Regions from separate parts of the Oceanobacillus timonensis genome, predicted to be linked through region 2. Evidence: predicted binding sites of a transcription regulator. Region 2 holds the regulator's gene; the other holds the start of a gene.

Region 1 (8,691 bases), 160 kb from region 2:
TTGATATTATTTCCGGCAAGGTTCTTTTTTCATCGAAGGAGCAATATGATGCAGGCTGCGGCTGGCCGAGCTTTACAAAACCAGTTGACCCGCAGCAAGTGACAGATGTGACGGATACTTCTCATGGCATGGTTCGCACAGAAGTTCGAAGTAAACAATCCGATTCTCATTTGGGACATGTTTTCGAAGACGGTCCAAAAGAAGCAGGCGGATTACGTTATTGTATGAATTCTGCAGCAATGCGCTTTATTCCTAAGGACAAGATGGAAGAAGAAGGTTATGGAAACTTTTTATATCTATTCAAATAGATTATAATATTATTATGTAAACAAGCAGAGGAGAACAAAAGAATGATTCATAAGGATTGGGAAAACAGAGAAACCATCAAACAAATTAAATGTGTACACGCGAATGCCAAGAAATTTATTGTAGACCGCAAACTTACTCCAGGTAAAGTTTACGATGTAAAAAACGAGACAGATGAGTTTTACTTTATTATTGATAACAGTGATCGAATGGCAGGATTTAGAAAAGATTATTTCCAAGTGGTTTAAACAGATCCAATATCAGGAGATAAGGTTGGTTTACAGAACAAATCTTATCTCCTGATTACATATAAGGACGTTTTCTTTTATTTTAAAATACGTTATAATTATTTCATACGTAAACCATTGGTAAAGAGGAGGAGAATTTCGTTGGCTTTTATTATTACATCACCATGTAAAACAGAAAAATCAGGGGAATGCGTAGAAGTTTGCCCCGTTGATTGTATAGAGGAAGGCAAAGATATGTTCTATATCGATCCGGATATTTGCATCGATTGCGGTGCATGTGAAGCAGTTTGTCCGGTAGAGGCAATCTATATGGAAGATGAGGTACCGGAAGAAGAGAACGAATATATTTCATTGAATCGGCTGTTTTTTGAAAATCGCTAATGATTCGATACAAAGGTTGCTTGCATAACAGAAGCAGCCTTTTTCTATGTCCTCTTTTTTGTTTCCATTTCTTTTGAGTAAGCTGATGTGTAAAGGAGATACTAAAAGAAACAAGCAAAATGTGAGGTGCAATAAATATGAATTCGAAATCCATTTGGCGGACAGATACCGCATTTCAAGACTTTCCCAAGCTTCAAGAATCGAAGGAAACAGAAGTTTGTATCGTTGGAGCAGGATTAACAGGAATTACTGCTGCTTATCTGCTTTCTAAAAAAGGCATGAAAGTTATCTTATTAGAAGCTAATCAAGTGCTTAGTGGTGTGACTGGAAATACGTCAGCCAAAGTCACTGCGCAGCATGGTATGATATATTCGGAACTGATAGATACTTTTGGAGAAGAAAAAGCAAAACAATATTATCAGGCAAACCGCGACGGCATGGATTTTATAAAAAATGAAATCACAGAACATCGGATTGATTGTAATTATGAGGAACAAGATGCTTTTCTTTTCACCAATGATGATGCCTATTTACCGCAATTAGACAAAGAAGCAGAGGCATACCAAACCTTGGGTATCCCCGGAGAACTCACCTCGGAGATGCCGCTTGATATCCCATTTAAACAAGCATTAAAAATGCCGGGGCAAGCACAATTTCATCCGCTAAAGTATTTACAATTTATGTTTGAGGAAGCTGTCAAAAACGGAACAGAGGTTTATGAGCAAACAGTTGCGATGAAGTTGGAATATAATAGACAAAAAACGGTTATGACAAAGGACGAATATCGTGTTGCATGCGATTACCTGATAGCAGCAACACAATTTCCGTATATAGATCATCAAGGGCTTTATTTTGCCAAAATGTACGCAGAACAATCTCATATAGTGGCTGGAAAATGGACAGGAACATACCCAGGCGGTATATATATCAATGCTGAAAATCCCATCCGTTCTATCCGGACAGCTACGTTAAATAATAAAGACACTTATCTGCTTATTGGCGGCGAAAACCATCGTTCCGGAGAAAAATTAGATGAAACATCATGCTATGCGAATCTAAAGGCATTTGCTAAAGAGCAATTTGAGATAACGGATTTTCCTTATCAATGGTCCGCGCAAGATTTTACCACATTGGATAAAATGCCATACATTGGCCCAATAACAGGAGATGATCCTTCTATCCTTATTGCTACCGGCTATAAAAAATGGGGGATGACAAATGGGACACTAGCTGCCAAAATAATGACGGACATCATCACTAAAAAAGATGAACATCCGTACGAAGGTTTATTCTCTCCGCAACGGTTCACTTCAAAACCGATGTTACAAAATTTATTCCGTTTTAATATGGAAGTTGCAACAGAATTTTTAAAAGGGAAACTGTCTTTTCCTGCTTCTAAAGAAATAGACACATTAGAGATAGACGAAGCAGCTATTACAACAGTAAAAGGGGACCGGGTCGGCATTTATAAAGATATGGAAGATCAGGTACATGTCCTTGATACAACGTGCACGCATCTGGGTTGCGAGGTGAATTGGAACGGCGCAGACAGAACCTGGGACTGTCCCTGCCACGGATCCCGTTATCATTATGATGGGGAGGTAATGGCAGGACCGGCGAAAAAACCTTTGAGAAAAATATCTCTCGATGACTAACACCTAAAAAGGAACACGTTTGATTCGTAAAAACGTGTTCCTTTTTAGGTGTGCGCAGCAATAGTTGACTTAACTTTTCATTTTATATAATATGGATGAATCTAATAAAATAGTTTAACTTATAGAAAAAAAGAAGGTGATTTCTATTGGCAATGGAAATAAGTAATATTATTACAATGATTGCCTCCATCATTATTTTTATTAATTTATTATTAGCATTAGGTGTGTTATTTTTCGAAAAACGAGATGTCGGCTATACATGGGCATGGTTATTGGTCTTGTTTTTCTTACCTATTGTCGGATTCTTGATTTACATCTTCTTAGGACGCAGTTTAAAGCAGAATAATTTCTATGGCTTAACAGCGGAAGAACAGAAAATGCTTAAAGAGGAAGTTGACACGCAATTAAAGCTAATAGATGAAGAAAAACGGGATGACCTTCCCTGGTTAAAAAATTACGATGATCTTATCACCATGAATTTACGTTCCTCCCACGGCAGATTATCGGAGGATAACGAGATTTTTGTATTTAACGATGGTCATAAAAAGTTTGATGCGCTCCTGAGTGATATCCAGGCTGCGAAACAAGAAATTAATGTTCAATATTATATTATTCAGCCTGATCATCTCGGAAAGAGACTAAGAGATGCACTAATAGCAAAAGCAAAAGAGGGCGTGAAGGTTCGTGTTTTATATGATGAAGTCGGATCAAAAAAATTGCCATCCAAATTCTTTGAGGATTTAAAGCAGGCCGGTGGGGAAGTCCGTGTTTTCTTTCCGTCGTTCTTAAAGCTTGTGAATTTCCGAATTAATAACCGTAATCACAGAAAACTTGTCATTATTGATGGTGATTTATCCTATATTGGTGGTTTTAATGTTGGCGATGAATACCTTGGGGAGAATAAAAAATTCGGCTACTGGCGAGATACACATTTAAAAATACATGGTAATGCTGTGAATGATATTCAGATAAGGTTTATCATGGACTGGCATCAAGCCGGAAAAGACAAAAAGCATGATGATTATAAAGATTTTTGTTTTCATTTAGAAAAACATCATGGCACCAGCCCTGTGCAAGTGGTTTCCAGCGGTCCAAACTCAGAGACCGAGCATTTAAAGAATATGTATATTAAAATGATACTCTCTGCAAAGGAAAGTGTCTGTATCCAAACCCCTTATTTTATACCGGATACCAGCTTCATGGATGCTTGTAAAATGGCACTTTTGTCCGGAGTGGATATACGGATTATGATTCCTTGTAAGCCGGATCATCCATTTGTATATTGGGCGACATGGGCGTATGCCGGTGACCTGTTAAAGTATGGAGCAAAAATATTACTTTATGATAACGGCTTTTTGCATGCTAAAACAATCGTCGTAGACAAAAAAATAGCATCTGTTGGAACGATGAACATTGATTCTCGGAGCTTTCGTTTAAATTTTGAAGTAAGTGCCATTACTTATGATGAAAAGGTTGCTGAAGAATTATACAGCATATTTGAAGAAGATTGTGCACGAAGTTCTGAATTAACAACTGCGCGTTATAACAAACGATCTTTATGGATTAAATTCAAAGAAAATATCTCCCGTTTACTTTCGCCAATACTATAATGAGCAAGCCCGGCACCACTTATTCCTAGTGATACCGGGCTTGCTCATTTTTTAATATCTTACATTAAAAGAGGTATATTCCGGTTCTCCGGAAAGCTTATTAACATCCATCTCACTTACTTTTGCAAATCGGGAAGGGCCTTTTTTAATTTCTTCAAGAAAACGGTCAACTTGGTCATCTTCTCCATATGCTTCGAAGGCAACAGCGCCGTCATCTTCATTTTTCACCCAACCGACAATATCATAGCTCATGGCAGTATGCTGCGTGAAGTAGCGAAATCCAACTCCTTGCACACGCCCTTGAACTCTAGCAGATACATACTTCATTGATAATCACCTCTTAATAGATATGATAGCATAATTTATTTATCAATTTACAGTGAAGAGACATAACCTAATGAATAAATATTCTGATAATTATAAGGTGAGATGAATTATGAATACAGTATCTAAACAAAGAGCGATGGGGGAAGGGGTAACTATTTTAATAGAATTTACTGAACGGCTGTACAACAGACAGATATGAAAAAGAGACTTAATTGACAAATAATTACCGGCGTTTTGCAAAGCGAGTCAATTGGAATGTTTATCGCTCAAGAACAACGTCTCATATTTAGCGGAAACTGCATTACGCTGCTGTTTAAAGTTATTTTGCTAAAAAAAGCAAGAGGCTGGACCTTAATATGCTGACTCCGTTTAACAGCAACGTTTGAATACAGTTTTGATGAGTAAACGAATACTATATAATTAAAGACTAAATGCGTTTTAAAAATTTAGTTTTGTCTCACTATCCAAAGTATACTTCGTTATGAGATGAAATATACTATAGCTTCTCATAATAAATATTATGGATACGGCGTTATAATAAATGGTTAAATTACAACTTTTCAATTCGATGTTTATTGCTTTTCTTCTTCACTGAATTAAAATCAATGAAATGAACACTGCATTCAAGTACATCATTGACACTTAATTTGTGTTCTTTTGCAAAATCTTTCACTTCAAGTAATAATTCCTTATCATATGTTGTTTTATACTGTACACGATCTTTTGGACGATTTTTTTTATTAAACTGGATAAACCCTTGTGTTAAAACAGCTTGTAAGCCTGATTCTAATAAATAATTGGGATATGTGTCGTATTGGATGGCCATTGCGTTCAATTGATCAATAATCGACTTGCTTACATTTGTTCTAAATTCCACTCTTGATTTATCAGCGGTCTGAATAAGTTTTCCATTTACTAGTTTCCACATATTCTTTTAACTCCTTTATTGTGTATTTTTTGAGTGTACTCTTAAATTCTTTTCCTTTTTAGATTCATAAGGTTCTATTGCGTCATTGTAAATAATATCTGCTAGTTTAGGAGGGGAGAAACTCATCTGACACATCATATTCCGACACGTGAAACCATTTCTTTAAAAGGCATACCGCTTTGATACATCTTGATAATGACTTCGTCTGTAAATCCCGGATTTCTAGGCATTGTTTTTCTCCCTTCGTTTGTATACTTTCTCTTATTATACAAACAAACGTTCCTTTATTCAAGCGGAAAACTATATGAATGAAAATACTTTAAAGGGAATTGTAAAATGTACTACTCATCATTCATCCACTTTAGGCATATCCATCTTATCTACAGCATTCTTTAAATCATCGTTGTTAATATGCGTATAAATCATCGTCGTTTGTATCGATGAGTGTCCGAGTTGCCGTCTTAACTTCGGTACATCGTTAATTTCACTATGATACCTCGTTGCAAACGAATGTCTTAATTTATGAACGGATAAGGAGGGTTTTCCGAAAGCGTTGGCGTATTTTTCGATTAATTTTTCAATAGAACGTGCAGTTAATCGTCTTGGCGTGCCTTTTGGTCCCATTGCTGCAGCTATAAATAAAGCTTTATTCGTTTTCTCAACATGATAGCGTGCTGATCTAATTTGTAAATATTCGTTTAAGTCATCCATTGCTTGCTTGCTGAAATAAACATATTGTTCTTTGTTTCCTTTGCGAATAACGCGCGCAGTATACTTGCTGTGATCAATATCGTCTAAATCCAGGTTTACAAGCTCGGAAAGCCGTAATCCAGACCCTAAAATAAGCGAGACAATTGCTGTATCACGTTCACGGTTTAGGGTGTGAAAGTTTGCAAGCTTTTTATTGTCTTTATAAAGCTCGCCATAGTCATAGGCAATAAATTGGCGAAAGCTTTCATATTCATCGCCCATTAAAATTTTTCCTTCCATTTTGTTTGCCGTTGTTTCCATACTTTCTTTTATATCATTAAATTCAAGCTTTGCCATCACATTACGCTTTAAATAGGGTTGTAAATCACGTGTCTCAGCAATATTTTGCAGATAATTGAAAAGCGATTTTAAAGCCGATAATTTACGGTTGATCGTGAGTTCTTTGTTATGTAATTGGTATTGAAGAAAAGCTAAAAATCGTTCAGCTTCCTGAACCGTGAGTGATTCAAGCAATTCAAGCGGCAGATCTTTCAATTCACCGGAATAAAAATTCTCCGTAATAAGCCAATTAAAAAAGATTTTATAATCGTGCGCATAATTGAGTAATGAAGCTGCTGATAATTTTCTTTCTTTATGATTGATAAACTCCTCAACATACCAAGGTAGTTCCTTAAGTAAAGCTTGAAGTTTGTTGTATAGTTGTTGTTTTGAACGGTTCGCCATTAAGATCACCTCATATGTATATTTTACAAGATTTTAATTAGAATCACAATTATTACGTCAAATTTATATTTTACGTAATAATGTATTTGGAATATATTTAGATAGTATTTTTTGATGTATCTAACTTCCCTCTTCTTTATAATTAAACTTCCATTTAAGGTCATTATTATGCAGTCCGTCACGAATTACTTTATAGCAATCGTTTTTGGGAAAGCTTCATATTTTCTTTTGAAATACATTTCTTGCTATTGAATTATTGTAATGGCTGGTGTTGAATTTAAACCAGATTTTCAGCATCCTGTTCCTTATATAAGGAACAGGATGCTGTGATTTTGGTTCATTTTTTATACCATTTTAAGTTTGTTACATAGATATAATACATTCTAATTTTAATAATTATTAAACGCCTTTAGCAAATAAACTTTTATTTTGGTTTAAAAAAGGAATGAAAATAAAAAACAGGACTCCTTAAAAATAAAGAGTCCAAACAATCATCGGCATTCTGCTGAATACATTCTTTCGTTTTTTTAAAAGGAGAAGGTGGGATTCGAACCCACGCGACGGTTGCCCGTCCTAACGCATTTCGAGTGCGTCCCCTTCAGCCGGACTTGGGTACTTCTCCATTGAGAGATGCTGGCGAGAGGGTTCGAACCTCCGACCTCATCATTACGAGTGATGCGCACTACCAACTGTGCTACGCCAGCATTAAATTCTAGAACATGTTACATATTAATACATTTTTCCGGGAATTTCAATAAAAACGTTTGATCAAGAAACTCAGGTTTTTAAAGGGTTCTGATCATTAAAACAATAACCAGAACCCTTTTTAAATTGATTGTGACTAATTATTAGTCATATCCCAGCCTCAATTATTTCGGTTTTATCTGCTTTTATTATTGAAGTGGTTGACCCCTTTATTATTTTTTAACTGGTCCTCCACCACTCCGCTTTGATAACTTTCATTCAATTGATTTTGTACTGCTTGAACGCCTTTGTTATCTTTAAAAAAATCGTTATTTTTCTTTTTTTCACCTTTCTTACTCACTGCTAACACCTCCCTTATTTTTTAGTATGCACAAAACTTGGAAACAGACATGAGATAAAGGCTTCCAATTAATGGTTGTATCTATTTCGATTTGGGTATGCATCTTTATTTCATACGATATAGAGGAGAAATTCTCTCTGCAAAAAGCTTGTCGATGACTTACTATCCCCTTTTATTCAATTTTCACCTGAATATCTCCTTCCAGTTTATCCCCTTCCAAGCTGAGATATTCCCAGCCGCCTTGTAAACTGATGGTTTCTGTATGCTCTCCCTGGCCTTCAAATAATAATTCCTTCTCTGAATCAGCGGTATTCCAAAATACTTCTGCCTCCCCGCTTTCGATGTTTGCGTTATAGGTGATCTGAACCTTCTTTCCTTCACTTCCATCAAGCGATGCACCGCCAAATAAATTTTCTGTGCCTGAGAATTGTTGATATACCGCTTCATATGTTCCTGTATAATCATCTTCTCCAAATGCTCTTTCTCCTTCTAATGATTTATCTTTTGTTAAGGAAGGTTCACCAAAAAAGCCGGTAAGTTTATCGCCTGCTTTTCGTATAGTTTCACTAAAAAAGTTTTCATCATCATTTGATCCGGAAGCACTGCACCCAACAAGTATAATAAAAGTAGTTGTTAGGGCTATTAAGATTAATAATTGTTTTTTCATTTATACAGCTCCTTTCTCCCTATGTTTTTTCATATTCCAACGGCAAATAAAGTAAATTACCAACAAAACCAGCGCAGGAATATTTTGAGC
Region 2 (8,691 bases):
TCCATTCAGAAAGATGAGGCGAACATCACACGTTCAACATTGATTGAGGGATACATTCTAGCAACACCAAAAAAAGACCACAAATTTCTCCGCAAAAAATTAAAAGAAAAAAATATCGATGTAACGCCATATGAACCTTTTTTCAAACAGTCCAAAGAGGATTATCAGGAAAATTGGAGAGAAAAATACAAGCAGAAAAATTCATAGGATACAAAGACTATCTGGATAAACATCTATTGACAGAAAGGTTTTTAGCAGCAAAGAATTCCGAGCGTTTGTCTGTAACCAAAAAGCAAAGTGCAGGTCGTTACGCACTTTGCTTTTTGGTTAATTGTACATATTGATAGAGCATCGCTATTCTCCAAGTACCTATCATTCCTAAGGCAAGTAAAAAGAACATGCCAGAGGTCTCGCCTACAGAGATGCTTGTACCAATTATCAGCTTAATGGTAATACGAACGATTAATAAGCCAACTAAAATAACTGGAAACATTTTGGAGGGTTTGACGTAAATATTATCATCAGAATGCTCTAATTTTGATGTTTTTATTAGAAATATAGAAAATATCATTCCTACTACCAAGGCTTCTGCAACCTGAAGCCAGCTTATCCGGAACATAGGAAACAAGAACATCAATGCCCCTGTGCTCATGAAAAAAGGTGGCAAAATAATTTTTTTTACAGATGCCGGTTTTCTGGAGGCACGCATTCGCACAAATATCATCACAATTGCCATGAATGCAAAGACAGCTGTTGTCGCAATTGCTAAATACATAAATAACAACTCTTTTCTTTATACAATGGAAAATACCGATTCATATTATTTTGGCTAATATTTCCCCATACAATAAAATGTTTTTCAATGGAATCCAGTACCATATCAATAATGTTTAAAAACCGGTAAATCCAAATAAATTTGCTAAAAACGCTGTAATTCTCGTCATCCAATCAAAGAATAATGCAACGCCCATGAATACCATAATCCAACCGCCAATTTTCACCATCTTTTTACTATGTTTTCTAAACCACTTTAATTTGCCAATGAAGAAAGCAAGCAGCAAGAAAGGAATAGCAAAACCTAAAATATAGCTAATCATCATGATAAGTCCAAGATTAGGATTCGTTGCAGCTAACGAGAATACAACCATTAAAATCGGTCCGGTACATGGTGTCCAGCCTAAAGAAAACGCCATTCCAATAATAATTGAACCAAAAAAACCAGCGGGACGGTTTTTAAACTGTATTTTACGATCTTTCATCAGAAATTCGAAATTTAAAACGCCTACAATAACCAGACCAAAAAATATAATTAAAATAGCACCAATCTGTCTGATGGTATCTTGATAGGTCATTAAAAATTCGGAAATATAGGTTGTCGTAAATCCAATCATTATAAAAATACTTGAAAAACCGATTAGAAAACATATTGTATGTAATATCGCTTTTCGATCGAGCCGTTTATCATCTTGATTTACTTCATCCATGCTCATCCCGGTAATATACGAAAGAAATACAGGATATAAAGGAAGAACACAAGGCGAAATAAATGAAAGGAATCCAGCTGCAAAAGCCAGAAAAATATTAATCTCTTCCACATGACTCACCCCTTAATCATTTCTATTTTAACAGAGAACTAAAAAAATAAAAGTCAAATTTATGACAATCTATATACATTTTATGAATGAAATTCTCGAAATATTCGCTTCTCCGTTTTCGGTTCTTCGCTAAATTTGATGGTGTAATAACTATATTGTACTTTAAAAAGTACCTTCCTTTCCATAGGAACAGGGTTTGGGCGTTTCTTCCATCTATCTGTTGATAAATATAGGAAGGGTGAGGTGTAAGAAGTAAGACGACCGCTGCGGCGGAGTGGTTGGCCGGAGCGGGAGCTGTACACCATACCCTGTTCAAAAAAATAGCAGGACACTTTAACTCAAAGCAAGGTTTATATGCTTATTTTTAAGTACGTAAGTTGAGTAACTAAATCATACAAGATAACAAAAAAACCACCCTTCTGCTTCATTTTCAACAGAAAAATGGTTTTTGAAAATACTTAACCAATCAATTTTTACTTTAAAGAAAAAATAAATCCGACAGTTTTTTATTATAATCAGAAAAAATCAAGATTGTTGTAAAAAACAGATATATCAAGGGTTATTTCTGATTTTGATTATTCATAGATCGCATCATTTGATTGATTTTCTTTTGTGACGGCTTCTGGCCCATTTGCATCATCAATGTACGAAGCATTTGCTCATTGATCGGCGGATTCTTTTTCAAGTAGTTCATCATATATTTTCTTGCAATAAAAAATCCAAGAGCAACACCAGCAATTAAAGCTGCAATTGCAATTAATACTACCCATATCGTACTCATGTTACTACATTTCCTCCTTCGTGTTGTCTCTAATACAGTATATTAGATTAGAGGAAATTATACAACACTTGACTTTCATCATCCAGAGCTTTTATTGGTTTAGGAGAAATCCACCCATATTGCGGGTTATCCTTACCCTGAACAAAGAAATAAGGATGAATATCTTCTAAAATAGGGAAAAGCAGAGACACCGCCGTAGTCAAATGATGACATTTTAAAATTAATTCTCCATTCTCAAAATACAGGCAAACGGCTTCCTTACCTCTTTTTACGAGAACTCTATTTCCGATTCGTTTTACGTTAATTTCCGGTGAAGAAAACGTCTTTAAATGCATAGCGAACTTATAAAAATGGATTTTTCGTGTTATAAATCGAAATTGCTTTCTTATTATAATTTCATCCTTTTTTTCAGCACATTCCATAAAGAATCGATGTAATAAATCACTTTTATGGAAATAGTTTTTTGCCACATTTTCTTCTATCCAATAAATTGCGTATTCATTCATCACGTATTCCCCCTTTGACTATTATTATAGAGGAATCTATCTTCGGAAGTTGTCAAAATAGCGTGCAAGAAACAACTTCTTTTGTCGAATACAAGAATAAAGAGAGCAATATTATCATTGCTCTCTTTATAGATATAATATATTCTTTTTTATTTTGTTACTTCTTCTACTAATTGAACAACGTTCTCTACGGTGAAACCATATTTTTCAATGATTAAATCGCCATTAGCAGAAGCACCGAAACGATCAATTGTTAGTGTCTTACCTTCCAGGCCGACATAACGATCCCATCCAAATGAGGAAGCCATTTCAATTCCTACTCTGGCAGTTACCTCTTTCGGAAGTACTTTGTTTTTATAAGCTTCATCTTGTGCTTCAAAACGATCCCACGAAGGCATACTTACAACTCGAGCATCAATATTTTTTGCTTTAAGCGCTTCTTGAGCTGCAACCGCCAAGTGAACTTCGGAACCGGTAGCTAGAAGAAGCGTATCCGGTGTTTCTTTTTCAGAATCACTTACAATATAAGCACCTTTTTTAACACCATCATATGCCAGCTCTGCTGTATGAGCCAGTGTTGGAATGTTTTGTCGGGTCAGCACAAGGGCTGTCGGCTGATTAGTTGACTCTAATGCTATTCTCCAGGCAGCTTGTACCTCATTGGCATCTGCTGGGCGAATGAGAGATAAATGTGGCATAGCACGTAAAGCAGCCAATTGTTCAATTGGTTCATGAGTCGGGCCATCTTCACCTACTGCAATCGAATCATGTGTGAACACATAAGTTACCGGTGCATTCATAATAGATGCAAGGCGAATGGAAGGACGTAAATAGTCACTGAATACAAAGAATGTTCCTCCAAAGATATTCAGTCCTCCGTGAAGCGCCATGCCATTTAACGCAGCCCCCATTGCGTGTTCGCGTACACCGAACCAGATATTACGTCCGCTATAATCTTCTTTTGTAAAGTCAGTTTCATCATTGATTGTTGTTTTGTTAGATCCAGCCAGGTCCGCGCTGCCTCCAAAAAAGTTTGGAACAGTTTTTGCAACTGCATTTAATACTTCCCCGGAAGATGCACGTGTAGCCAGCTTAGATCCTTCCTCATAAACTGGTAAATGTTCGTCCCAGTTTTCTGGAAGTTCTCCTTTCAATGCCAGTTCAAAGTTTTTACCTAGCTCAGGATAAGCTTCTTTATAAGCTGCTACAAGTTGATTCCATGCAGCTTCTTTATCTGAACCGTCATCGACGATTTTTTCTTTGAAATCAGCATATACTTCTTCAGGTACATGGAATTCATCATACGTCCAATTATAATTTTCCTTGGTCAGCTTCACTTCATCTGCCCCAAGTGCAGCTCCGTGCGCAGCGCTGGATGCAGATTTATTTGGAGAGCCATAACCAATAACCGTTTTTACTTCAATTAGTGTAGGCTGATCTTTATTTTGCTGTGCTTCTTTAATTGCCTGACGGATAGACGCAAGATCATTACCATCTTCTACCCGTAATACTTGCCAGCCATATGCTTTAAAGCGTTGTTCTGTGTTATCGGAGAAGGAACGATCTAAATCACCGTCTAATGAAATATCGTTGGAATCATATAAAGCAATCAATTTGCCGAGCCCCATGTGTCCTGCCAGAGATGCTGATTCGTGGGAAATCCCTTCCATTAAATCTCCATCGCTTACAATCGCGTAGGTATAATGATCAACTACATTATATCCTTCTTTATTATAAGTTGCGCCAAGATGCGCTTCTGCCATTGCCATTCCAACGGACATCGCAATTCCTTGTCCTAATGGACCAGTTGTAGCTTCAACCCCGTCCGTATGATGCACTTCCGGATGCCCCGGTGTTTTAGAATCCCATTGACGGAAATTTTTCAAATCACCAATAGATACTTTATAGCCGGATAAATGCAGCAAGCTGTAAAGTAACATAGAACCGTGTCCAGCTGATAATACAAAGCGGTCCCGATTGAACCATTTTGAATTCTTAGGATTGTGATCCATAAAATCTGTCCAAAGCGTATAAGCCATTGGCGCTGCCCCCATCGGCAATCCTGGATGACCTGAACTTGCATTTTCAATCGCGTCAATAGCTAACGTGCGAATGGTATTAATCGATAATTGCTCAATTTGTTGTGTCATTATTTTTCTCCTTCCACTGCAAACATATTCTTTTCATATCTCTATTTTATAATGAAATCCAGAACGATACAAGCTAAGTCCATGTGGCTTACTAATGTTTCTTGTTACGTTCCTGATAATCACGAAGTTTTTTTGGCGTCACATCATTGCCTGCAGGGTCAACTACCGTCATCCCTTTTAAATGATTTTTGAAAGATCCCCGTACGTTTGCCAGATACTCTTCCCGAAGTTCTTTCTGTTCTTTTTTTTCTTCTTCTGTTAATCCTTCATTTTTCGATTTATTCGCTAATACATTTATTCTATCTATTTTATCTTTAGACAACATAACTTGTCCCTCCTTCTATAGTTAAGCGTTCAAAATGTTGTCAATACGTTGCAACAGGACAGGGAATCGAAACGGTTTTCGATGGGACGAGTAAGCATAGCAATGTTGTCAGGTTAGTATGACCGCTACAGAAAAACATAGTCCCAGTTCCAATCCTGAATAAAGAGCAGTTATTGTTCTGCTTCTCTATATTACGTCACTGTCAGTCATCATTCAAGGAATTGATATATTCCTGGTAACGCCGATGAATCGTTGCCTTCGACGCATGATAGCCGAGTCCTTCTAAAACCGTTGTAATTTCTTGAAATGTTAATTTATTTTGGCGTAACCGGACAATCTCTTTAATCGGAATTTCGGCACGCTCTCTCCCAGGGGATTGATTGATATGGTTTAAATTTTCTTGAGGGTTATATCCATTGGTTACAGCCCTGCGCATGCCCCGTTTTATTTTCATATTATGTAATTTGCGCTGATGTTCTTCTACTATACCAACAATATCCAACACCATCGAATCCGCCTCATTCAGTTCAAGTTCTCCTTCATGCGTTACTGTATAAATTGGTATCTGCATTTTTCGAAGTTGATGAAATAAAGCAATTTTTGTATTTCCTCTTCCCAGTCTTGTTTCATCCTGAATACAAAGACAATCAGCTTCTTGACGGGAAAAATAATCAAGAAGCTTAAATATACCATCTCTGTCGATATCATAACTGCTGGCTTTTTCCTGTATGCAATCTATGACAGTGAAATTTAATTTTTCAGCAAGGACTGTTAATTCTTCATATTGTCTTTGAAGCGATGTTTCCTGTGTTTTTTTATCCGTACTTACCCGGCAATAAATAATCGTTCTCAATGTCCTATCCTCCAATGGCAAACCGTTCTTGTCCACTTCCCGGGTTGTCCTTTTTTACCATTTATTTTCCTTCATTATAAATTCTATTAATACGTTATAAAATAAGCAAGGAAATAAGTTATCCTGTTCCAAAACCTAAACAGTCGTAACCATCATTACATATAAAAAAAGTAAAGCAATAATAAAAGCTACAATATAAAACGCGTCAGACTTCATTAGTTTTTCAAACATTTTAAAACTCCCCTTCAGTTATTTTATAAATTCACGGAACAGCTGTTCTAAAAATAGTATATAAAGAACAACTGTTCTTGTCAACACTTTTTAGAACGTTTGTTTGTAAAAGATAAAATTACATGCTATACTGTAAATAACAAATACCTATGCCAGAGGGGAGAAAATCATGACAAAACTTTCAAAAAGACAGCAAATGATTTTTAACTTTATTAAAGAAGAAGTAGAACAGAAAGGCTATCCGCCTTCTGTCCGGGAAATTGCAGTAGCTGTCGGTTTAGCTTCAAGCTCTACTGTTCATGGTCATTTAGAAAGATTAGAAAACAAAGGATTTATTCGTAGAGATCCAACCAAGCCCCGCGCAATTGAGGTTATATATGGTAATGAAAATGAAGCACCCAGAGATAAAGCCATTTATGTACCGGTAATTGGTAAAGTTACCGCAGGAATTCCTATTACTGCGATTGAAAATATTGAAGAATTTGTTCCCGTTCCCAGCTCTTCAGCCGGACCGGATGATAACCTGTTTGTACTAATTATTGAAGGAGAAAGTATGATTGAGGCAGGCATTCTGGATAATGATATGGTTATCGTTAAACAGCAAAGTTCTGCTGATAATGGCGATATTGTTGTGGCCATGACCGAGGAAGATGAAGCTACTGTGAAACGATTTTTTAAAGAAAAGAATCGATTCCGGCTGCAGCCTGAAAATCCGACAATGGAGCCTCTCTATTATGAAAATGTAACGATTCTTGGTAAAGTTATCGGCCTATATCGCCATATCCATTAATTGAAAAAGCTCCCAAACTGCTGTTCAAACAAGTGCTATTCCAATGAGGCCTATAGACAGCTATACAAATATTTCACGAATAAGAAGTTAACAGACATCCATTTAAAAGATGTCTGTTAACTTTTTAACATAAATCGCGCGTACGCTTCATATGTTTGTGTAAAAGACAAGCCTAAGGAGTGAATCGCCTTGACGGAAATCATTAAAAAAAGATGGATTTATATTCCGATAATCATCATTAGCTTTGTATTCGGTCTTGTTTATTTAACCAAAGTAGCTGACTATTTGACCCTCCCATTTCTATCAGTACTTTTGCTCATTCTTACTTTTCTGGAAGTCTATCCAGGCAAAAATTATTTTTCCCGGAAAAACATCATCAAAATGCTTGCTGCTCTTCTCATCGTTTCCCTTGCAGCATGGTACCAAATTACAGTTTTTATCCTTGGATAAATAACTTATTTTTCACATCTCCGTTTATTCCCTTCACTTGATTCGAAGCGATGCAGCTTCGTATTTATCTATAACAAAAGACACCTCTCTTTACTGGTAAATGTTACATGCCAATAAAGAAAAATGTCTTTTGATAAAAAGCGATTTATTTATAGCCCTAAAAAGAAGCTTATCGGCTTCTAAGCGCGGGCTTGCAAATACGATATAAGTAATGTAAATCCTATCACACATAGGGTTCAATACCCCACTAACTTACCTTATGTTCCAAACGTAATCTGTCAGCCACCATGGCAATGAATTCTGAGTTCGTCGGTTTTGCTTTGGAAATATTAATGGTGTAGCCGAATAAAGCAGAAATAGAATCAACATTTCCTCTGCTCCAAGCAACCTCAATTGCATGACGAATCGCTCTTTCAACACGAGAAGCAGTTGTACTGAACTTTTTGGCGATATCCGGGTAGAGTACTTTCGTAATGGACCCTAACAGTTCGATATCGTTATAAACCATCGTAATTGCTTCTCTTAAGTACATATATCCTTTAATATGCGCAGGTACGCCGATTTCATGAATAATATTTGTTATATTTGCTTCCAAATCTTGTTTCCTTTTATCATCTGTATTGGTTTTCGTTATATTCGTCACTCTTGGAGCAGTAAGTCCCCGTACCTGAAGGATTTGATCAGCCAGGTTCTGTATGTCAAATGGTTTCAGAATAAAATAAGAAGCCCCTAAATCAACAGCTTTCTTCATTACCTCTTCCTGGCCAAATGCTGTCAGCATAATAACATGCGGTTTTTTAGTTAAGTTCATTTTTTTAATTTCACTTAATACAGCTATACCATCCATATGCGGCATAATAATATCTAACACCAAGACATCTGGTGTCTTTTCCTCAATTAATGTGATACAATCCTTGCCGTTTAATGCTGTTCCAACAACTTCAATTTCATTCTGTTGACCAAAAAAGTCCTCCATTAATTGGATTAACTCACGATTATCATCTACAAAA

Evidence for each region. Region 2 encodes LexA, which represses DNA repair genes until DNA is damaged. Its sites were predicted from a motif close to CGAACATATGTTCG; they were not measured.
Region 1: the regulator LexA is predicted to act here: its motif matches at 5,725-5,738, upstream of B7E05_RS11955 (rRNA methyltransferase).

The regions. Positions count from the first base shown of each region.
Region 1 covers NZ_LT800497.1:2,444,631-2,453,321, forward strand. Annotated here, with positions in the region: gene msrB (peptide-methionine (R)-S-oxide reductase MsrB) at 1-308, shown strand, start outside; gene B7E05_RS11930 (DUF6501 family protein) at 351-554, shown strand; gene B7E05_RS11935 (4Fe-4S dicluster domain-containing protein) at 696-935, shown strand; gene B7E05_RS11940 (FAD-dependent oxidoreductase) at 1,073-2,590, shown strand; gene cls (cardiolipin synthase) at 2,743-4,200, shown strand; gene B7E05_RS11950 (acylphosphatase) at 4,252-4,527, opposite strand; gene B7E05_RS11955 (rRNA methyltransferase) at 5,078-5,455, opposite strand; gene xerS (tyrosine recombinase XerS) at 5,804-6,889, opposite strand; tRNA gene B7E05_RS11965 (tRNA-Ser) at 7,422-7,511, opposite strand; tRNA gene B7E05_RS11970 (tRNA-Thr) at 7,521-7,593, opposite strand; gene B7E05_RS22165 (hypothetical protein) at 7,770-7,934, opposite strand; gene B7E05_RS11975 (hypothetical protein) at 8,107-8,601, opposite strand; gene B7E05_RS11980 (hypothetical protein) at 8,602-8,691, opposite strand, start outside.
Region 2 covers NZ_LT800497.1:2,608,595-2,617,285, forward strand. Annotated here, with positions in the region: gene B7E05_RS12720 (DUF2621 family protein) at 1-207, shown strand, start outside; gene B7E05_RS12725 (CcdC family protein) at 308-775, opposite strand; gene B7E05_RS12730 (cytochrome c biogenesis CcdA family protein) at 891-1,595, opposite strand; gene B7E05_RS12735 (YneF family protein) at 2,155-2,376, opposite strand; gene sirA (sporulation inhibitor of replication protein SirA) at 2,424-2,882, opposite strand; gene tkt (transketolase) at 3,032-5,032, opposite strand; gene B7E05_RS12750 (DUF896 domain-containing protein) at 5,124-5,357, opposite strand; gene B7E05_RS12755 (YneB family resolvase-like protein) at 5,560-6,210, opposite strand; gene lexA (transcriptional repressor LexA) at 6,611-7,231, shown strand; gene B7E05_RS12765 (hypothetical protein) at 7,421-7,681, shown strand; gene spo0A (sporulation transcription factor Spo0A) at 7,929-8,691, opposite strand, start outside.